2 regions of the Burkholderia sp. MSh2 genome follow, and region 1 is predicted to be linked to the other one. Evidence: riboswitches for the same ligand, from Rfam matches in the RefSeq annotation. Region 1 holds a riboswitch; the other holds the start of a gene.
The links. A riboswitch is a leader RNA that binds a small molecule or an ion and turns the genes downstream of it on or off. The one in region 1 is predicted to bind thiamine pyrophosphate.
Positions count from the first base shown of each region.

Region 2: it holds a riboswitch for thiamine pyrophosphate, as region 1 does, so the genes downstream of both, GQ57_RS20255 (FAD-dependent oxidoreductase) here and thiC (phosphomethylpyrimidine synthase ThiC) in region 1, are expected to answer to the same signal.

Region 1 is NZ_JPGM01000014.1:33,406-44,262, forward strand. It holds gene GQ57_RS10690 (AAA family ATPase) at 1-972, shown strand, start outside; gene arfB (alternative ribosome rescue aminoacyl-tRNA hydrolase ArfB) at 969-1,373, shown strand; gene GQ57_RS10700 (sensor domain-containing phosphodiesterase) at 1,454-2,734, opposite strand; gene GQ57_RS10705 (DMT family transporter) at 3,145-4,071, opposite strand; gene GQ57_RS10710 (hypothetical protein) at 4,216-4,461, opposite strand; gene GQ57_RS10715 (glycine zipper 2TM domain-containing protein) at 4,667-4,879, opposite strand; gene thiC (phosphomethylpyrimidine synthase ThiC) at 5,114-7,045, opposite strand; TPP riboswitch at 7,170-7,286, opposite strand; gene GQ57_RS10725 (pentapeptide MXKDX repeat protein) at 7,555-7,800, shown strand; gene GQ57_RS10730 (cytochrome b/b6 domain-containing protein) at 7,888-8,520, shown strand; gene GQ57_RS10735 (molybdopterin-dependent oxidoreductase) at 8,550-9,338, shown strand; gene GQ57_RS10740 (methyl-accepting chemotaxis protein) at 9,369-10,857, opposite strand, start outside.
Region 2 is NZ_JPGM01000031.1:30,457-41,313, forward strand. It holds gene GQ57_RS20245 (thiazole synthase) at 1-585, opposite strand, end outside; gene thiS (sulfur carrier protein ThiS) at 624-821, opposite strand; gene GQ57_RS20255 (FAD-dependent oxidoreductase) at 854-1,990, opposite strand; TPP riboswitch at 2,216-2,339, opposite strand; gene GQ57_RS20260 (ABC transporter ATP-binding protein/permease) at 2,597-4,366, shown strand; gene GQ57_RS20265 (SDR family NAD(P)-dependent oxidoreductase) at 4,363-5,139, shown strand; gene GQ57_RS20270 (MFS transporter) at 5,274-6,536, shown strand; gene GQ57_RS20275 (D-amino acid dehydrogenase) at 6,562-7,896, shown strand; gene thpR (RNA 2',3'-cyclic phosphodiesterase) at 7,979-8,533, opposite strand; gene GQ57_RS20285 (alanine/glycine:cation symporter family protein) at 8,530-10,020, opposite strand; gene GQ57_RS20290 (hypothetical protein) at 10,334-10,750, shown strand; gene GQ57_RS20295 (glutamate synthase subunit beta) at 10,836-10,857, opposite strand, start outside.

The DNA of each region.
Region 1 (10,857 bases):
TGGCTCGATACCGTCGAGCTGCCGCCGTTCGACGCAGGCGACGCGGCGCTTGCGTCGGTCGCGTCGGCCTGGCCGGGCGACCCTGCCGCCGCTGCCGCCGCTTCCGCCACGCAAGTGCCTGCCTCCGCGCCAGCGCCGCTCGCGGACTGCGTCGTCTGGCTCGAGCGCAATTACCGCTTCGGTCTCGATTCGCCGATCGGGCGGCTGTCGCTCGCGATCCGCCGCGGCGACGTGCAGGCCGCACTCGATGCGCTTCCCGCGGACGACGCGGCTGCCGCGTCGTTCCACGACGATGCAGGCGATACGCTCGCATCGTCGACGGTCGAGCGGCTTGCGCGCCGGTTCGGCGCTTACCTCGATGCGTTGCGCGACGCGCTGGCCGCGCCGGCGCCTGATCCGCTGCCGCTGTTCGATGCGCTCAACCGGTTCCGGATCCTGTGCGCGACCCGCAACGGCTCGCGCGGCGCGGAGCACGTCAATGCGCTCGTGGCCGCGCATGTGCGGCATGCGGCGCGCGTGCCGCTGGCGGTCGGCGCGCACTGGTTTGCCGGGCGGCCGATCATGGTGACCCGCAACGACTATGCGCTCGGGTTGTTCAACGGCGATATCGGCATCGCGTTGCCCGACGCGCACGGTGTGCTGCGCGTGTGGTTCAGGCGTGCGGACGGCACCGCGCGCGCGGTGTCGCCGGCCGCGCTGCCGCCGCACGAAACCGCGTTCGCGCTGACGGTCCACAAGTCGCAGGGCTCGGAATTCGACGAAGCCGCGCTCGTGTTGCCGGCCTCGTTCAGCCGGGTGCTCACGCGCGAACTCGTGTACACGGCCGTCACGCGAGCCCGCACGCGCGTGCAGGTGATCGGGCCGCGGCGCGTGCTGGCGCAAGCGGTCGCGACGCGCACGCAGCGCGATTCCGGGCTCGCGGCCCGGGTCGACGAAGCGCTCGCCCGGCATCGCATGGAGGTGTCGCGATGATGATCCGCTATACGCTCGATCCGGCCGACGTCGAATGGACGGCCGTGCGCGCACAGGGTGCGGGCGGGCAGAACGTGAACAAGGTCTCGAGCGCGATCCACCTGCGCTTCGATATCCGTGCGTCGTCGCTGCCACCCGTCATCAAGGAGCGGCTGCTCGCGCTGTCCGACCAGCGCATTACGCGCGACGGCGTCGTGGTGATCAAGTCGCAGGAATATCGCACCCAGGAGAAGAACCGCGAAGCCGCGCTGGAGCGGCTCGATACGCTGATCGGCAGCGTCGCGTTCACGCCGCGCGCGCGGGTCGCCACGCGGCCGACGCGCGCATCGAAGGAACGGCGGCTCGAGCACAAGTCGCGCCGCAGCGCGGTGAAGTCGGGAAGAGGGCGGGTGGACGACTGACGAACGGAGGCGCAACCGCAACCGCAACCGGCGGCAGGCGGCAGGCGTGCCGGCCGCCTGGTCGCCCGCCGCCGCGCCGGCTATCGCATCACGGTTCCGGCGCTGTCGAGCACGAAGTCGACGCAGAACACGACGAGCCGGCTCTGCGCGCGGATCGCGACGGCGGCCGTGTAGCAGTCGCGGCCTTCGGTCAGCGAGAAATGCGGGCCCATCAGCGCGACGCGCCCGGGCGCGGCGATCGCGCGCTGGAAGTACGGGCGCCGCGACCAGTTGCTGTGGGTTTCCGGAAACAGCGGCGCAAGCCGGGTGGCAGCCGACTGGCCGTCGTCGGTGTGCGCGCCGATCGACGGCAGGAACTGCTCGCCGGTTTCGTCGGTGACGAACACGCGGCGCGCGGCCGGCACCGCGAACACGCGTTGCGCGGCGTCCTGCAGGTTGCCGCTCGCGGAAAACGCGGCCGCGCCGGTGAGCACCAGCCGCTCGATCGCGTCGAAGCCCGGCTGCTCGGCGGCGACCGGCGTGTGCCGGCGGGCGATGAAGCGTTGCCACGCGGCGTCGAGCATCGCGGGGGCGGCCGCGCTCGCGTGCGCGATCGATGCATCGGGCTGGCCGAACTGGAAACCCTGCACGAAATCGATATCGGCTTCCATCAGCGCCTGCAGTGCGTCGTCGCTTTCGACGCCCTCGGCGAGCACCATCGCGCCGGCCTGATGCAGCATCGACACGAGGTGGTGCATGATGCGGCGATCGTCGGTCGACCCGGTCGAGCGCTCGACGAGCGAGCGGTCGAGCTTGACGATGTCGGGCCGCGTGCGCCACACGCGGTCGAAGTTCGAGAATCCCGTGCCGAAATCGTCGATCGCGATCAGGAAGTCGCGATGCTGGATCATGTCGATCGTGCGGGCGAGCGCGGCTTCGTCGCGCGCCGGTTGCTCGACGACCTCCAGCACGATGCGGTTCGGCGGCAGCGTGAAATGCCGGCACAGCGCCTCGACGAATTCGCGCTGCACCAGGCCCGAATCGAGCACGCGCGGCGTCACGTTCAGGAACAGCCAGCCGTCGCCGATGCCCTGCGCGACGAAGTTGGCCGTGTGCAGGCAGCGCGCGAGCCGGTCGAGCAGCAGCGCGTCGGCGTCGGCGCGGGTCTTGTCGAACAGCGCGGCGGGCGAGATCAGCGTGCCGTTCGCATCGACGACGCGCAGCAGCGCCTCGTAGCCGACGACCCGCTTGTGCGTGATCGACAGTACCGGCTGGAACACGCTGCGCAGCGTCGTGGTGCGATAGGTGGCGATCCAGCCGCCTGGCGTCGGCGTGAGGCGTTCGAGCAGGGAGTCGAGCGAGAGGTCGCGGGCGGTCTTCATGTCAACGGCGCCCTGGCGCGAACGGCGGGGCGACAGCGCGCCGCCGTGCCGAAGCAGTCGCACGCGCCGGCGGACGCGAAAGGACGAGGCACATCGTGACCGCCTTCTGCGGGTAAGTGTTCGCAGTGTAGCGGGAATGCGGCGGCTCGCGTATCAGGGAAACTCCAGACGGGCTGCAGTGCGGGCTGCGGCCGGCCGCGCGCGTGCGCGCCGCGAAGCGGAGGGCGTCGCCGCACGTGAGCCCATGGTGTCACGGCGTGGGCGGAGCGCGAGGCGGGATATTCCGGCTGCCGCGAAGGCCGCCCGGACAGGACGCCGTCTGATGAATGCCGGCGGCGCGCCGGGGAAGCGGCGCACGGCCGCCGCGTCTCGCTTCACGCGCGACGGCGGTGCGCGCCTCCGGATCGTCGTCAGGCCGCTCCGTTGCTGCGCGGCCGCAGGCCGGGAATCCGCCTGATCGCGCCGGTGGCGAGCGCGGTGCCGACGAGCACGATCGCGCAGCCTTCGATCATCACGGCCGACACGTGTTCGCCGAGGAACAGCGCGCCCCACAGCAGTCCGAACACGGGAATCACGAACGTCACGGTAATCGCGCGGGCGGGGCCGACGTGCGCGATCAGGTAGAAGTAGATGAAATACGCGATGCCCGTGCACGCAACGCCGAGGGCGAGCACCGAGCCCCATGCGTGCGCGCTCACCGGCGCCGCCGGCCAGGTGGCGATCGCGAACGGCAGCAGCAGCACGGTGGAGCCGATCATGCTGCCGGTCGCGTTGACGAGCGGATCGACGCCGCTCAGCTTGCGCTTCGTGTAATTGGCCGCGATGCCGTACAGCAGCGTCGCGCCGAGTGCGGCGGCGGCGGCGAGCGCGGTGGCCGTGGCACCGGTGTCGCCGTGCGCGGTCGCGACCTGGTTCCAGACGAGCGTGAGCACGCCGGCGAAACCGATCACGAGGCCGAGCGCGCGCGGCAGCGACAGCTTGTCCTTCAGCCACAGGTAGGCGACGAGCGCGCCCCAGAGCGGCGTCGTCGCATTGATCACCGACGTCACGCCGGCCGACAGCGTCAGTTCGGCAAACGCGAACAGGCAGAACGGGATGCCCGAGTTCAGCGCGCCGACGACGAACAGCGGCCATGCGCGACGGCGCAGCTCGGCGCCGAGGTCGGCGGGTTTGAAGCGGGTCAGCGCGAAGCCGGCGAGGAACAGCGCGCCGATGCCGACCCGCAGCGCCATCAGCGGCGCGACGCCCAGATCGACGACGCCGATCCGGATAAACAGGAACGACGCGCCCCACAGGGCGGCGAGCACGGTCAGCAGCAGGGCGTTCTTGGGCGACATCGATCGTGAGGGCGGGGGGAAGGGATGGAGGGCATCTTACACCCCGCCGGCACGCCGTCGTTTCAGGTTTGGATGAAACGACAAGAAACGGGAAGTTTGCCGGTTGCCGGCCCGCTGCGATCGGGGGCAGGCAGTCGCACGCGATCAGTGATGACGCCAGCCGCCGCGTCCGCCGAAGCCGAAATCGAGCGAGACCGACGGTCCCCAGTAGCCGCCGTACGCGGGCACGTAGGCCGGCGCCGGATAGTAGTAAGCGGGGCCTGGATCGACGTAGACGGGCGCCGCCACGGGCGCCGCCGTGTAATAGCCGCCAGGATAGTAGCCGTACGGGTAGTAGCAGCCGGCGAGTGTCGCACCGGCGAGCGCCGCGGCGACGAAGGTCCTGTTCATGATGTTTCTCCGGCGGAGCCGGCAATCGGCCGATGCTCAGGGCGTGAACACACCCCAAGCTTAGGCCGCGCCCCGATGACACGGTGTGCCAAACGGTAACGGATCGTTTCCGCGCCCGCTGCGGGCCACGTTGCGGCGCCGCATGCGAAAACGGCGCCGCCGCGCCGCGGAAACGCCGTCCGGCCGAAAAGCCGCGGCGCGCCGCTTACTTGCCGACCTGGTTGCCGATGATGCCGCCGGCCGCCGCGCCGCCCAGCGTCGACAGCGCGCTGCCGCCGATTGCCGCGCCGGCGACGCCGCCGATACCCGCGCCGATGGCCGTGTCGCGCTGGCGCGTCGTCATCGAGTCGCAGGCCGACAGGCCGGCCACCGTTGCGACGACGAGCGCGCATGCCCCAATACGCCGAATCGCATTCATGATCGTTGTCCTTGCGGTAGTGAACGGGGAGGGTGCGCGACCGGCTGGCGGCCACGCACGAATCCAATCTACGCGGCGTGCCGCGGCGCTGCTGTAAGGACTTGTTAAGGCTCGCGCGGTTTCGTAATCAATTGTTTCCAGCCGGCCGGCCGGCGCGCGGCATGCGCAAAAAAGCCCGCTCGAAAGCGGGCTTCGTGCAGCGCGCGGCGATCCGGTGCGGATCGCAACGTTCGCTTACTGGCGGTGATAGATCTCGGCGCCGGTCTTGACGAACTCGACCGCCTTGACTTCCATCCCCTTCTTCAGCGCGTCGGTTTCCGACACGCCCTGTTGCGCCGCGAACTCGCGCACGTCCTGCGTGATCTTCATCGAGCAGAAGTGCGGGCCGCACATCGAGCAGAAGTGCGCGACCTTCGCCGAATCCTTGGGCAGCGTTTCGTCGTGGAATTCGCGCGCCTTGTCCGGATCGAGACCGATGTTGAACTGGTCTTCCCAGCGGAACTCGAAGCGCGCCTTCGACAGCGCGTTGTCGCGCACCTGCGCGCCCGGGTGGCCCTTGGCGAGGTCGGCGGCGTGCGCGGCGAGCTTGTACGTGATGATGCCTTCCTTCACGTCGTCCTTGTTCGGCAGGCCCAGGTGTTCCTTCGGCGTCACGTAGCACAGCATCGCGGTGCCGAACCAGCCGATCATCGCGGCGCCGATGCCCGACGTGATGTGGTCGTAACCCGGCGCGATGTCGGTGGTCAGCGGCCCGAGCGTGTAGAACGGCGCTTCCTTGCACCAGTCGAGCTGGAGATCCATGTTCTCCTTGATCAGCTGCATCGGCACGTGGCCGGGGCCTTCGATCATCACCTGCACGTCGTGCTTCCACGCGATCTGCGTGAGTTCGCCGAGCGTCTTCAGCTCGCCGAGCTGCGCTTCGTCGTTCGCGTCGTAGATCGAGCCGGGGCGCAGGCCGTCGCCGAGCGAGAAGCTGACGTCGTACGCCTTCATGATCTCGCAGATCTCTTCGAAGTGTTCGTACAGGAAGCTTTCCTTGTGATGCGCGAGGCACCACTTCGCCATGATCGAGCCGCCGCGCGACACGATGCCCGTCATCCGGTTCGCGGTGAGCGGCACGTACTGCAGGCGCACGCCCGCGTGGATCGTGAAGTAGTCGACGCCTTGCTCGGCCTGCTCGATCAGCGTGTCGCGGAAGATTTCCCAGGTCAGGTCCTCGGCCTTGCCGTTGACCTTTTCCAGCGCCTGGTAGATCGGCACCGTGCCGATCGGCACCGGGCTGTTGCGGATGATCCACTCGCGCGTTTCATGGATGTGCTTGCCGGTCGACAGGTCCATCACCGTGTCGCCGCCCCAGCGGATGGCCCACGTCATCTTGTCGACTTCCTCGCCGATCGACGACGTCACGGCCGAGTTGCCGATGTTCGCGTTGATCTTCACGAGGAAGTTGCGGCCGATGATCATCGGCTCCGATTCCGGGTGGTTGATGTTCGCGGGGATGATCGCGCGGCCGCACGCCACTTCCGAGCGCACGAATTCCGGCGTGATCTCGGCCGGGGCGTTCGCGCCGAACGCGCTTGCACCGAATGCCTGGCCCGGGTGCTGGCGGCCCATCATCGCGGCCAGCTTCGCGCCGTTCGGGCCGCTGGCCTTCAGGCTTTCCAGGTATTCGGCGCGGCGCTGGTTCTCGCGGATCGCGATGTATTCCATCTCCGGCGTGACGATGCCCTGGCGCGCGTAGTGCATCTGCGTGACGTTCTTGCCGGCTTGCGCGCGGCGCGGGTTGCGGTGCAGGCCCGGGAAACGCAGCTCGGCGGTGGCCGGATCGGCCGCGCGCTCGAGGCCGTACCGGCTCGACAGGCCCGGCAGCGCCTCGGTGTCGCCGCGGGTGTCGATCCAGCGCTGGCGCAGCGCCGGCAGGCCCGCGCGGATGTCGATCTGCGCGTCCGGGTCGGTGTACGGGCCCGACGTGTCGTACACGTAGATCGGCGGGTTCTTCTCGCCGCCGAAGCCGGTCGGCGTGTCCGACTGCGTGATCTCGCGCATCGGCACGCGGATGTCGGGCTGCGAGCCGGTCACATAGACCTTGCGCGAATTGGGCAGCGGCGCGACCGCGGCGGCGTCGACGTGGGCGTCGGCGGACAGAAACTTCGGATTGGCGTTCATGCAATCTCCTGTATGAGCGCCGGGCAGGCGCTTCGGCGCTTGCCCGGAGCCCTTGACGAATGTGGGGCTCGAGCTAAGCAGGAGACGAGGCTTGGTGAGGCGGCGGATTTCGTCAGAGGGATGGCGGCGAAATCCGTACGCTTCCCTGCGCTGGCATTATCCAGATCAGGTTCAAAGGGTATTTCTCACCCGCAATGCCGGTTGTTTGACCGAGCGCATTGCAGGACCCCCGCGTTAGCAGCGCACACGATACACCGGCTTCGCGGCGGTTTCAACCGGGGGCGGATCGGTTGCCCCGGTGCGGCCGCAGCATCGCGGGCGGCACGACGGCCCGTCGAAACGCCGGCGCGCATCGCTGCCGCACGGCCCGCGGTTCGGCCGGCGGTGCGGAAGCGGCGCAGCATGGCGCGCCTTCGCGCGGTCCGGAAAAAACTTTTCGCGGCGGCTGTCATTTCCGGTGGCGTCGTCCGTCTATTCGGCTCCTTAAACCCATGTTCGGGAGAGATGTGATGAAAAAAGTACTGATCGCCGCCTGCGTCGCCGCTTTCGCCTCGATCGCCACCGGCGCGTATGCGCAGAACGACGCGATGTCGCAGCAAGGTTCGTCGATGTCGAAGGACGCGATGTCGAAGGATGCGATGGGCCATGACGCGATGAAGAAGGGCGGCATGAAGAAGCACGCGATGAAGAAGGACGCGATGGCGCACGACGCGATGGGCAAGGCGTCGGGCGACAAGATGGCGCCGTCGAACTGACGAGGGCGGACGCGGCGCGGCCGGCGCGTGCGTCGCACGGCGGCCGCCCGCACGGCGTCCCGGCGACGCATTCCGGGAGTCTCGATCATGCAACCCGTACCCGCTGGCGGGCGCGCGGCCGCCACGCCGCCCGCGCGCCCGATCCATCCGCCGTGGGTGCGCGCGAGCCACTGGCTGAACGCGCTCGCGGCGATCCTGATGGCGCTGTCCGGCTGGCGCATCTACGATGCGTCGCCGCTCTATCCGCCGTTTGCGTTTCCTCCCGGCCTCACGCTCGGCGGCTGGCTTGGCGGCGCGCTGCAATGGCATTTCGCGGCGATGTGGCTGCTGGTCGGCAACGGGGTCTTCTATCTCGCGATGTCGATCGCGACGGGCCGCTTCGCGCGCAAGATGCTGCCCGTCACGCCGGCCTCGGTGTGGCGCGACCTGCGCGCCGCGCTCGGCGGGCGGCTGTCGCACGACGATCCGGGCGTCTACAACGCGGTGCAGCGCGCCGCGTACCTGACCGCCATCGTCGATCTCGTCGTGCTGGTGCTGTCGGGGCTCACGATCTGGAAGTCCGTGCAATTCCCGCTGCTGCGCGAACTGTTCGGCGGCTACGACAACGCGCGGGTCGTGCATTTCTGGGCGATGTCGCTGCTCGTCGCGTTCTTCGTCGTGCACGTCGCGATGGCGCTGCGGGTGCCGCGCTCGCTGCTCGCGATGCTGCGCGGGCGCTGACCGGTCAACCCCGGGTGAAGGAACGCATCATGTCGGAATCCGAAAACACGCGCGACGGCTCGCGCTGGACGCTCGACCGGACATCGCTCGAACTCGACCTGCGCCGCGAGCTGGCGATGCCGTCGCGGCGGCTGTTCAACCGGCGCCTCCTGACGCTCGGCGGGCTGACGATGCTGACCGGCTGCACGTTGGAGGACGATGCGTCGGTCGAGACGTTCCTCGCGACGGTGTCGCGCATGAACGATCGCGTGCAGGCCTGGCTGTTCAGCGGCGAACGGCTCGCGCCGACCTACACCGAAGCCGACCTCACGCGGCCGTTCCCGTTCAACGCGTACTACGGGATCGACGACGTGCCGCACGTCGACGCGTCGACCTATCGCCTCGTGCTGTCGGGCCGCGTGACCGGCAAGCGCGTGTGGGCGCTCGACGAGCTGTATGCGCTGCCGCACGCGGAGCAGATCACGCGACATATCTGCGTGGAAGGGTGGAGCGCGATCGGGCGCTGGGGCGGCACGCCGTTCGGCGCGTTTCTGCGGCGCGTCGGCGCGGACACGAGCGCGAAATACGTCGGTTTCAAATGCGCGGACGACTATTACGAAAGCATCGACATGCCGACCGCGCTGCATCCGCAGACGCTGCTGGCGTTCGAATACGACGGGCGGCGGTTGCCGGCGGAGTTCGGCTTTCCGATGAAGCTGCGGATGCCGACCAAGCTCGGCTACAAGAACCCGAAGCACATCATGGAGATGTTCGTTACCGACACGTATCCGGGCGGGTATTGGGTCGACCAGGGATACAACTGGTTCGGCGGGTCGTAGGCGGCCCGCACGCGGGCCGCCTGCGTGCGATCAGAACGTTTCCCAGTCGTCGCGGCCCGCCGCGCCCGCAGTCGCGAGCGTGGTTGCCGGCGCCGGCGCCGGCGCCGTCGCGCGCGGCGCGGCGACGCGGGCCGGGGCCGGGCGGCGCACGACCTTCGGTGCGCCGTGCGCGGGCGCGGCTGCCGCCGCTGCCGCTGCCGTGCCTTGATCGCCGGCAAGCTTGAATACCGCGACCGCGCGCTTCTGTTCGGCGGCCTGCTGTTCGAGCGATTGCGCGGCCGCCGACGCCTGTTCGACGAGCGCCGCGTTCTGCTGCGTGACTTCGTCCATCTGGCCGACCGCGACGTTGACCTGCTCGATGCCGCGGCTCTGTTCGTCGGACGCGGCCGAGATCTCGGCGTTGATGTCGGCGACCCGGCGGATCGCCTGGCGTACGTCGCCCATCGTGCGGCCGACCGCCTCGGCCTGGTCGGAGCCGTCGCGCACGGTTTCGACCGACTGCTGGATCAGTTCCTTGATTTCCTTCGCGGCGCTCGACGCGCGCTGCGCGAGACTGCGCACCTCGCCCGCGACGACCGCGAAGCCGCGCCCCTGTTCGCCGGCGCGCGCGGCTTCGACCGCGGCGTTCAGCGCGAGGATGTTGGTCTGGAACGCGATGCTCTCGATGAGGCCGGTGATGTCGGCGATCTTCGTCGAGCTCGCGGTGATGTCGTGCATCGTCGACAGCATCCGCTCGACGACTTCGCTGCCGGAGTCGGCGACGTCCGACGCGTTGGTGGCGAGCGTCGTCGCCTGGCGTGCATTCTCCGAGTTCTGCTTGACCGTCGCGGTCAGCTCTTCCATGCTCGCGGCGGTTTCCTCGAGCGACGCGGCCTGCTCCTCGGTGCGCGACGACAGGTCCATGTTGCCCGCGGCAATTTCGCCGGACGCGGTCAGGATCGAGTCGCTCGACGTCTTGATCCCGCGCACGACGCGCGCGAGCTGCGTATCCATCTGGCGCAGCGCGTCCAGCAGGTGGCCGAACTCGTCGTTCGAGCGGATCTCGATCGAGTTCTCGAGGTGGCCGTCGGCGATGCGCTGTGCGGTGTTCATCGCGATGCCGAGCGGCTGCGTGATCGCGCGCTGCAGATACCACCATGCGGCGGTCGCGACGACCACGCCGATCGCGAGCGTGCCGAGCGACGCCCACAGCAGCATGTGGAACGTGTCGCTGCCCTGGTCGGCGGAATCCTTGACCTGCTTCGCGTTGATCGCGATGTCCTCGTCGATGCTGTCGGTGAGCGTGCTGCCGAGCGGGCGGACCTTGTCCAGCGCCGCGGTCGTCGCATCGGCGTTGCCCGATTCCGCCGCGCCGAGCGCGGTCGACGCGAGCGAGCGGAAATCGCCGAGCTGGCTGGCGATGCGGTCCGCGACCTTGCGCTCGTCGTCGGCCGTCACCTTCGCGGGGTAGTAGTCGTTCCACGCGGACAGCATCTTCTTCTCGCGCTCGCGGATGCGGTCGACGACGGCCTTCGCTTCG
Region 2 (10,857 bases), on a different contig from region 1:
GCCGAGCCCCGCGTCGATGATCAGCGGCACGTCGGGCAGCCGCTCGCGCAGCACGCGCAGGCCGTACGGATTCACGACCCCCTTGCCCGTGCCGATCGGCGCGCCCCACGGCATCAGCGCCTCGCAGCCGACGTCGAGCAGGCGCCGGCCGATCACCAGATCCTCGGTGCAGTAAGGCAGCACCTTGAAACCGTCCTTGACCAGCAGCGTGGCGGCTTCGATCAGCCCGATCGGGTCGGGCTGCAGCGTGTAGTCGTCGCCGATCAGTTCGAGCTTGATCCAGTCGGTGCCGAACACCTCCCGCGCCATGTGCGCGGTCGTCACGGCTTCGGCGACGGTCTGGCAGCCGGCCGTGTTCGGCAGCAACGGCACCGCGTGGCGCTTGAGCAGGTCGAAGAAACCGGCCTCCGCCGTGCCGCCCGTCATCTGGCGGCGCAGCGCGACCGTCACCATCCCGGGGCGCGACGCCTCGATCGAATCGGACAGCGACTGCAGCGACGGATAGCGCGACGTGCCGATCAGCACGCGGCTTGCGAAGGTTTCGCCGTACAGCGTCAGCGCGTCGGCGGAGAGGGGGGACGTCATGTCGTTTTCCTGGAAGAGCGGGGACGAACCGGCGGCGCTCAGCCGCCCGCGACGGGGTGCACCACGTCGAGCTTGTCGCCCGCCGCGAGCACGCGCGCCGCATGCTGCGTGCGCGCGACGAAGTTGCCGTTCAGCGCGACCGCGTACGGCGGACGCGCGCCGTACGCGACGAGCGCGTCCGCCACCGTCGCGCCGTCGGGCAACGTCAGGGTCTGTTGGTTGATCTGGATATCCATGAGGCTTCGTCGGAATCGGGTGGCGGCGCGCGTCAGGCCGGCTGGCGCGCGTCGTCGCGGTGATGAAGGAGCGTCGGCCAGCGCGCGGCGTCGCGCCACGCGGCGAATGCGTCGGCGTCGCCGAACGCGCCGCCGAGCGCGGCTTCGGCGAGCGCGGCCGCCGCGTGCGCGACTTCCGGCGCGATCATGAAGCCGTGCCGGTACAGGCCGTTGACGGCGAGCGTCGACGCGCCGTCCCAGATCACCGCCGGGCGATGATCGGGCAGCGTCGGCCGGCACTGCGCATTGAGTTCGAGGATGCGCGCCTCGCCGAATGCCGGGTGCACGGAGAATGCCGCGCTCAGCAGTTCGAGCGCGGAGCGCACGCTGACGGGCGACATGTCCTCGCCCTCCACCTCGGTTGCGCCGATCACATAGAGATCGTCCTGCTTCGGCGCGATGTACAGCGGATAGCGCGGATGCAGCAGCCGCACGGGCCGCGTGAGCCCGATGCCGGGCGCATGCACGCGCGCGACTTCGCCGCGGATTCCGCGCAGCGCCGGCAGCGCGGGTTTCGCGCCGAGCCCGCGGCAATCGATCGTGAAATGCGCGGCGGGCAGGTGCGCGTCGTCGATCGCGACGTGCCAGTGCAGCTCGACGCCGCGTTCGGCAAGGCCGGCCGCGAGCGCCCGCAGCGCCTGCCGGTTGTCGAGCTGGCCTTCGCGCGGCAGCAGCAGGCCGCGCGCGAAGCGGCCGGCGAGCGCCGGCTCGGCCGCGTCGACTTGCGCGCCGGCGAGCGACACGAAGCCGCCGTCGAACAGGTCGGCCGGCGCGTTCGCGCGCACGCGCCGCTCGAACAGCGGCGCCTCCCCGCGGTCGGCGTGGTGCCAGACGACGAGCGTGCCGTGATGCTGGAAGAAGACGGGCTCGGGCAGTTCCGCGAGCCACTGCGGCCAGCGCGCGAGCGACGCGACGCCGAGCTCGGTGATCAGCAGCTCCGCGCTCGCCGCTTCCGCGAGCGGCGCGAGCATCGCGGCCGCGATCCACGCGGCCGACTGTTCGCCGTCCGGGCCGCCGCGTTCGTAGAGCGCGACGCGATGCCCGCCGCCCGCAAGCCGCCACGCGACCAGACGACCGACGAGGCCGCCGCCGAGCACCGCGAAATCGGGCCGGGAATCCAGGGCGTTCATCGTGCGCCCTCCACGCGAGCGCGCGCGACGAACGTCGATACGCACGCGCCGCCGCGAGCGAACACGCCCGGCATCGGGCCGGGAGACATGCAAAAGACTGAAGATTGTGCGGTCATCATTCCTTCCGTAACGCGCAATGCGCGTACCCAAAAGGACGAAACCGGCAGCATAGGCCGGCCGGGCGGGACTCGGGCGCTGACCATGTGGGATGGCAGCCAGCGCGGCCCGGCGGGATCAGAAACTTCCCTCGCCGGTATTACCCGGATCGGGTGCGAAGGGTCTTTCTCAGCCTCGCCGCGCTACCCGGAACATCTGCCGGCCGCGCCACGAAGCACCCCTGTTTCGTCGTCGGCCATTAGACCATAAAAGCGGAAAGCGCCGCAAACTGTCCCCCTTGCGGCAAATTCGCCGCCGCGCCGCGCCGCTCTGGCACAATGCCCGCAAGCGGCCGGTTGCCGCGTCACCGCCGGCCCTTAAGTGCCGTTTAAGACGCGCGGGCGACCATCCGGACACCCGCCGTCAGTCGGCGCCGCGTCCCGGCATGCCGTATCGCGGCGCGCGCCCGGCTTCGCCCGGCCCGCGCGCCGGCTACTCATCAGGAAGCACATGACCCAATCGATCGATCCCGTCCGCTCCGCCTCCGACGCGCCGCAGGACGAGCGCCCGATATCCGCGTGGAGCCTCATCAAGCCCTACTGGATATCGTCCGAATGGAAAATCGCGTGGGGCCTGATGGTCGCGATCATCGCGATCAACCTCTGCGTGGTCTGGATCAACGTCCGGCTGAACAAGTGGAACGCGGAGTTCTACAACGCGCTGCAGTCGAAGGACGTCCACGACTTCCCGAACCTGCTGATGCAGTTCTCGGCGCTCGCATTCGCCTTCATCATCCTCGCCGTGTACGGCCGCTACCTGCGGCAGATGCTCGGCTTCCGCTGGCGCCAGTGGCTCACCGACCGCTTCCTCGGCCAGTGGCTCGGCGATCGCGCGTTCTACCGGATCGAGCGCGACCGGCTCGCCGACAACCCCGACCAGCGGATCACCGACGATCTCCAGTCGTTCGCGACGACCACGCTCGCGCTGTCGCTCGACCTGCTGTCGACGGTCGTCACGCTCGTGTCGTTCATCACGATCCTGTGGTCGCTCGCCGGCGCGCTGACGTTCACGCTCGGCGCGACGCCGATCTCGATTCCGGGCTACATGGTATGGGCGGCCGCGCTGTACGCGGTGGTCGGCTCGCTGATCATCCAGAAGGTCGGCCATCCGCTCGTATCGATCAACTACCAGCAGCAGCGCGTCGAGGCCGATTTCCGCTTCGGGCTGATCCGCGTGCGCGAAAACGCCGAGCAGATCGCGTTCTACGACGGCGAGAAGACCGAGACCGGCAACGCGCAAAACCTCTTCATGCGCATCCGCGACAACTGGTGGCGCGTGATGAAGTACACGAAACGGCTCACGTTCGTGCTGAGCTTCTACGGGCAGATCGCGATCATCTTCCCGCTCGTCGTCGCCGCGCCGCGTTATTTCGCCGGTGCGTTCTCGTTCGGCGTGCTGATGCAGATCTCGTCCGCGTTCGGCACCGTCAGCGATTCGTTCTCGTGGTTCATCAACAGTTACTCGACCCTCGTCGAATGGCGCGCCACCGTCAACCGTCTGCGCGAATTCAAGCGCGTGATGGGCACGTCGCACCTGAGGGAAAGCCTGTCGCCCGCGACCGAGCACGGCGGCATCAACCTGCACTACGTCGACGCCGCGAAGCTGTCGACGTCGTCGCTCAGGCTCGCGCTGCCGAACGGCAACGCGCTCGCGAACATCGGCAGCGTCACGATCGAGCCCGGCTCGCGCTGGCTCGTGATCGGCAAATCGGGTTCCGGCAAGAGCACGTTCATGCGCGCGCTCGCGGGCCTGTGGCCGTTCGGCGACGGCGCGATCGACGCGCCAGTCGGCGCGCGGATGATGTTCGTGCCGCAGACGAGCTACCTGCCGATCGGCACGCTGAAGGCCGCGCTCACCTACCCGGCGACGCCCGACGCATTCAGCGACGAAGCCTGCCGCGACGCACTGCGCGCGTGCCGCCTCGAGGATTACGTCGAGCGCCTCGACGAGTCCGCCCACTGGACCCGCGTGCTGTCGCCGGGCGAGCAGCAGCGTCTTGCCGGCGCGCGCGTGCTGCTGCACAAGCCCGACTTCCTGTTCCTCGACGAAGCCACCAGCGCGCTCGACGCCGACAACGAAGCCCGCCTCTACCACCTGTTCGCCGAGCGGCTGCCCAGGGCCGCGATCGTCAGCATCGCGCACCGCGAATCGCTGGCCGCGTTCCACGGCGGCACGATCAACGTCGAACGCATCAACGACGACGACAAGGTCGCCGCGTGAGCGCACGCGCCGCGCCCCCCGTGCGGATCGCGCTGATCACCGGCGCCGGCTCGGGGATCGGCGCGGCGCTCGCGCGACGGCTCGCGGCGCCCGGCGTCGCGCTGGCGCTGCATGCGCGCGGCGCGGACGATGCCGCACGGGCCCGGCTCGCCGAAGTCGAGCGCGCGTGCACGGCGGCCGGCGCGGCATGCATCGCGCTTACCGGCGATCTCGCCGAGCCGGGCGTCGCCGCCTCGCTCGTCGACGCCGCCGCCGCCCGCTTCGGCGGGCTCGATCATCTCGTCGCCAACGCGGGCTTCGCCGCACGGCAGACCTTTTCCGGCCTTGCCGCCGACACGCTCGCGTCCGCGTTCGCGGCCATGCCCGGCGCGTTTTCCGCGCTCGCGGGCCGTGCGCGGCCGCTGCTCGAGACGTCGGTCGCGCCGCGGATCGTCGCGGTCAGCTCGTTCGTCGCGCACCGCTACCGCGCCGATGCGCCGTTCGCGGCCACCGCCGCCGCGAAGGCCGCGCTCGAGTCGCTCGTGCGCTCCGCGGCCGCCGAATTCGCCGGGCACGGCATCACCGTCAACGCGGTCGCACCGGGTTTCACGCGCAAGGACCACGGGCCGAGCGCCGGCAACGCCGCCGCGTGGGCGCAGGCCGAACAGGCGACGCCGCTCGGCCGGATCGCCGAGCCCGACGACGTCGCCGCGCTGATCGCGTTCCTGCTGTCGGACGCCGCGCGGCAGATCACCGGTCAGATCGTCCACGTCGACGGCGGCCTGACGCTCTGACGCGGCGCCGCCCGCCCCCGCTCCTCATATTCCCGGGCGAATCCGCATCGGCTTTTTGGCCAGCGGCCTCGCGACCGTAAAATGACTGCCGCACGGCGGCGCGCCAGGGGACGAGACAAGAGGGGGCAGCAAGCATGCAGGCATTCCAGTGGTTCACCGAATTGTCGACGCGCGAGCGCCGGACGCTGTTTGCCGGATTCGGCGGCTACGCGGTCGATGCGTTCGACTTCATGATCTACTCGTTCCTGATTCCGACGCTGATCGCCGCCTGGGGCATGACGAAGAGCGAGGCCGGGATGATCGCCACGAGCTCGCTGATCTCGTCGGCAATCGGCGGCTGGGTCGCCGGGATCCTCGCCGACCGCTACGGCCGCGTGCGCGTGCTGCAGTGGACGATCGCGACGTTCGCGCTGTTCACCTGCCTGTCCGGCTTCACGCATTCGTTCTGGCAGCTCCTCGCGACGCGCACGCTGCAGGGGTTCGGCTTCGGCGGCGAATGGTCGGTCGTGACGATCATGATGGCCGAGACGATCCGCTCGCCCGAGCATCGCGCGAAGGCCGTCGGCACCGTGCAGAGCAGCTGGTCGTTCGGCTGGGCCGCGGCCGCGATCCTGTACTGGGCGTTCTTCGCGCTGCTGCCCGAGCAGGTCGCGTGGCGCGCATGCTTCTGGATCGGCATCGCACCCGCGCTGTGGATCCTCTACATCCGCCGCAACGTGACGGACCCCGACATCTACACGGCCACCCGCCGCGCGCGCGACGAAGGCCGCGTATCGGGCCACTTCCTCGAGATCTTCTCGCCGCCGCACCTGCGCGCGACGCTGTTCGGCAGCGCGCTGTGCACCGGGATGCTCGGCGGCTACTACGCGATCACGACGTGGCTGCCCACCTACCTCAAGACCGTCCGGCACCTGTCGGTGTTCAATACCAGCAGCTATCTCGTCGTGCTGATCGTCGGCTCGTTCGTCGGCTACGTGGTCGGCGCGATCCTGTCCGACCGGCTCGGCCGCCGTGCATCGTTCATCCTGTTCGCGATCGGCTCGTTCTCGCTCGGCATGACGTACACGATGCTGCCGATCACCGATACCGCGATGCTGCTGCTCGGCTTCCCGCTCGGCATCGTCGTGCAGGGGATCTTCGCGGGCGTGGGCGCCTATCTGTCCGAACTGTATCCGGGCCCGATCCGCGGTTCGGGCCAGGGCTTCTGCTACAACCTCGGCCGCGGGCTCGGCTCGTTCTTCCCGATCCTCGTGGGCTCGCTGTCGCAATCGATGTCGCTCGTGAAGGCGATCGGCCTCGTCGCGGGGGGCGGCTACCTGCTCGTGATCGTCGCCGCGCTCGTGCTGCCGGAAACGCGCGGCAAGTCGCTCGCCGACGCGCCGGCCGTCGCGTCGTGAACGCCCGCGTCGCTCCGGACACCGCATGCACGTGATCGTTCTCGGCGCCGGCGTGATCGGCGTCACCACCGCCTGGCATCTGCGCGAAGCAGGCTGCGACGTTACCGTGATCGACCGCGAGGCCGACGTCGCACAGGCGACGAGCTTCGGCAACGCGGGCGTGATCGCGCCCGGCTACGTGACGCCGTGGGCCGCGCCCGGCATGCCCGGCAAGATCCTCAAGTACCTGTTCAGGCCCGCTTCGCCGCTGATCTTCCGGCCAACGCTCGACGCCGCGCAGTGGCGCTGGATCGCGCGCTGGCTGCGCGAATGCGAATTCGAGCGGTTCCGCGTGAACAAGCAGCGGATGCAGCGCATCGCGTATTACAGCCGCGCGTGCCTGCACGCGTTTCGCGACCGGCATCCGTTCGACTACGGCGCGAGCCGCGGCTACCTGCAACTGCTGCGCGGCCCGTTCGACGTCGAGATGGCGCAGCCCGCGCTGAACGTGCTGCGCGACGCCGGCATCGCGTTCCGTGAACTCGACGCAGCCGGCTGCGCGGCGGTCGAACCGGGCTTGCGCTGGGCGCGGCAGGCGCCCGTCGGCGGCATCTACCTGCCCGACGACGAAGCCGGCGACTGCGCACGCTTTACACGGGAACTGCGGACGCTGTGCGAAGCGAACGGCGTGACGTTCCGGTTTCGCACTGAAGTGCAGGCGCTCGATGTTGCAGCAGGCCAGGTGCACGGCGTGAGGATCGTCGGTAACGACGACGAGGATGGCGATACGCTGGGTCGGGCCCGTCCGGATCCGCGCGCAGCGAGCGCCGAAGGCAAGCAACGCGACACGCGGCTCGTCGCCGACGCGATCGTCGTCGCGCTCGGCGTCGACAGCGCAGCCCTGCTGCGGCCGCACGGCATCGACGTGCCGCTGTATCCGGTGAAGGGTTACTCGGCGACGCTCGCCGTCGTCGACGACGAAAAGGCGCCGCGCGCCGCGCTGATGGACGAATCGCTGAAGACCGCGATCACGCGCTTCGGCCCGACGCTGCGCGTCGCCGGCACGGCGGAACTCGGCAACCGCCACGCGACGTTGCGCCGGCAGGCGCTCGACACGCTGATGAAGGTGCTCGACGACTGGTTCCCGCATGCGGCCGATCGCGCGTCGGCGCGCTTCTGGGCCGGCCGCCGGCCGATGACGCCCGACGGGCCGCCGCTGCTCGGCGCGAGCGGGATCGACGGGCTCTGGCTCAACGTCGGCCACGGCTCGACAGGCTGGGCGATGTCGATGGGTTCGGGCAAGGTGCTGGCGGATCTCGTCACGGGGCGCACGCCGGAGATCGACCTGTCGGGCCTCACGCTCGCACGCTACGGCCGGTAGGCCGTACGCCGCCAACGCCGTCTGCGACGTGCCGGCGCGATACGCGCGGCGCCCGGCCATCGCGATGCGGCGCGCGCGCCGCTCACCGCGCCGCCGGGCCGATCGGCGCCGACACGATCGGCCGATGCGACACACCCTCTTGCGACAGCCGGCTTTCAAACAGCGTCAGCGCCTCGATGCGTACCGCGACCGGTCGCCCGGTCGCACCGCCGTGCGCGGGCTGGCCGACCGCGTCGCGCGGCAGCCGCGCGAGCGTCACGTGCGGCCGGAACGGCCGCCGGTCGGCCGGTACGCCGAGTTCGTCCAGCAGCGCTCCCAGCTCGACGTTCAGCGCCACGCATGCGGGTTCGGCCGCGAGCTCCGCGACGATCAGCCTCGCGCGCGGCAGGCTCGGCCACCACGCGATCCGCTCGACCGGCAGCACCGGCAGCGCGTAGGCAGCCGCAAGCGCGGGCAGGCGCGCGGCCAGCGCATCGCAACGATCCCGCTCGATCGCGCCGATGAATGCGAGCGTCATGTGCAACTGCGCGGGCGGCGTGCGCCGCGCACCGCGGGTGACCGGCAACCGGTGCAGCGCGTCGCGCGAGGCCGCATCGGGCATCAGCGCGACGAACGCACGGAGCCGGTCGCCGTTCACGACTCGCGCACCGCGGCGCGCGGCACGCCCGCCGCGTCGCCCGAAACCGGGCGCTGCGGCAGCGGGCCGTGCTCGCCCCACACGTCGGCCGGCAGCACGCGCGCGAGTTCCGGGATCGTATTGCGCGTGAACACCGGATCGGCGACGCCGGCCGCGCGCTGGCGGCGATAGTCGGCCCACGCGGCGTGCGCATACTTGCCGAGCGCGAGGATCGCGATCAGGTTGATGATCGCCATCAGCCCCATGCTAGTATCGGCCATCGCCCACACGAGCGGCAGTTGCCCGACGCTGCCGAACATCACCATGCCGAGCACCGCGATCCGGAACAGCGGCAGCACGCCGCGCCGCTTCGTGATGAATTCGACGTTGCCTTCCGCATACGCGTAATTGCCGATCACCGACGAAAACGCGAGGAAGAAGATCGCAACGGCCATGTAGATGCCGCCCCAGTCGCCGACGTGGCTCGAGATCGCGCGCTGCGTGAGCGCCGCGCCTTCCATGCCCGTGCCGATTTCGTACTGGCCCGACAGCAGGATCACGAATGCGGTCGCGCTGCAGATCACGATCGTGTCGACGAACACGCCGAGCATCTGGATCAGCCCCTGCGTGACGGGGTGCCGCGTGCTGGCCGTCGCGGCCGCGTTCGGCGCACTGCCCATCCCAGCCTCGTTCGAGAACAGCCCGCGCTTCACGCCGATCGCGATCGCCTGGCTGACCGCATAGCCGGTCAGGCCGCCCGCCGCCTGCTCGAAGCCGAACGCGCTCTTCACGATCAGCGCGATCACGCCCGGCACCAGCGTGATGTGCGTCGCGACCGCGTAGACCGCCAGCGCGAGATAGCCGATCGCCATCAGCGGCACGATCACCTGCGCGACCGTCGCGATGCGGCGGATTCCGCCGAAGATGATCGGTGCGGAAAGCAGCACGAGGCCGAGACCGACCGTCTCGCGGCTCCAGCCGAACGACGTATGGAATGCGTCGGCGATCGCGTTGGACTGCACCGCGTTGAACACGAAGCCGAACGCGAGGATCAGCGACAGCGAGAACAGCACGCCGAAGCCGCGCGAACGCAGCCCCGTCTGGATGTAGTACGCAGGGCCGCCGCGAAAGCTGCCGTCCGGATGGGACACCTTGAAGATCTGTGCGAGCGTTGCCTCGACGAACGCGGACGACATCCCGACCAGCGCGGTCATCCACATCCAGAAGATCGCGCCCGGCCCGCCGACCGTCAGCGCGACCGCGACGCCGGCGATGTTGCCGGTGCCGACGCGGCTCGCGAGCCCGGTCGCGAACGCCTGGAACGACGAGATGCTGCCCGGCTCGCCCTTGCTGCCGACCAGTTTCATGCTGAGGAACAGCGCCTTCAACTGGATCATCCGGAACCGCAACGTGAACCACGCGCCGACGCCAAGCAGCAGCGCGATCAGCACGTAGTTCCACAACACGCCGTTGACGGCGTCGATCAGCCCTTGCACGAATGCTTCCATCCGGTTTCCTTGTAAATAGGGTCAGTCACATGCGGCCACCGCGAATGCGGCCCGAGGGGCGACATGATATGACAGTTTTCAAGGATTATTACAAAACGAAAGAAATAGAGATGCTGAAAAATCGCACCCGAATGACATCAGGTTAGACGACGCTTCGCGAAAATGCGGGACACCGGCGCGACGACACGATCTCGTCGCCCGCAGGTTCGCGTCCGCTCGGCGGGACAATCCGGACGTCGAAATGACTTCGGATGCCGCTCGCCCGAGACCGGACCGGACACGGCCCGGACTACCCGAACAGGACACGAGCGGAATGCAGTTTCGCCAACCAGAGACGCATCAGCACGTGCCCATGATCCCGACCCTCGCTCGCTACGCCATCCGTGCCGCACTGATCCTCGTCACGGCGGCCGCCGCGCTCTTCCTGCTGCTGCTTGCCGCCATCGTGATTGCCCGATACGAACCCGACAGCGGCTACTGCCCCGACGCGCCAATCGCGGAGCTTGAAGCGAAAATCCTCGCGTTCGCCAGGGAGCAACGCATGGAGCTGAATGGCGCCGAATTCGTCGGCATACCGCGCTACCGCGCCGACAAGCACGGCTGGTGGGCATTCGATCTGAAGTCGCACGACGAAAACTACGTCGCAACGATCGATTGCGACGGCCGCATCACCGGCTTCGGGACGATCCGGAAACTGTCGTTCGATCCGCCGCCACGGTCGGCGCAATGACCTCGCCCGCCCGGCCAGCCATAAAAAAAACCGGGCGCCCTTTCGGACGCCCGGTTCTCATCGAAACCCGCTCGCGGTATTCAGCTCAGCGCGGCAGGTTCGAATGC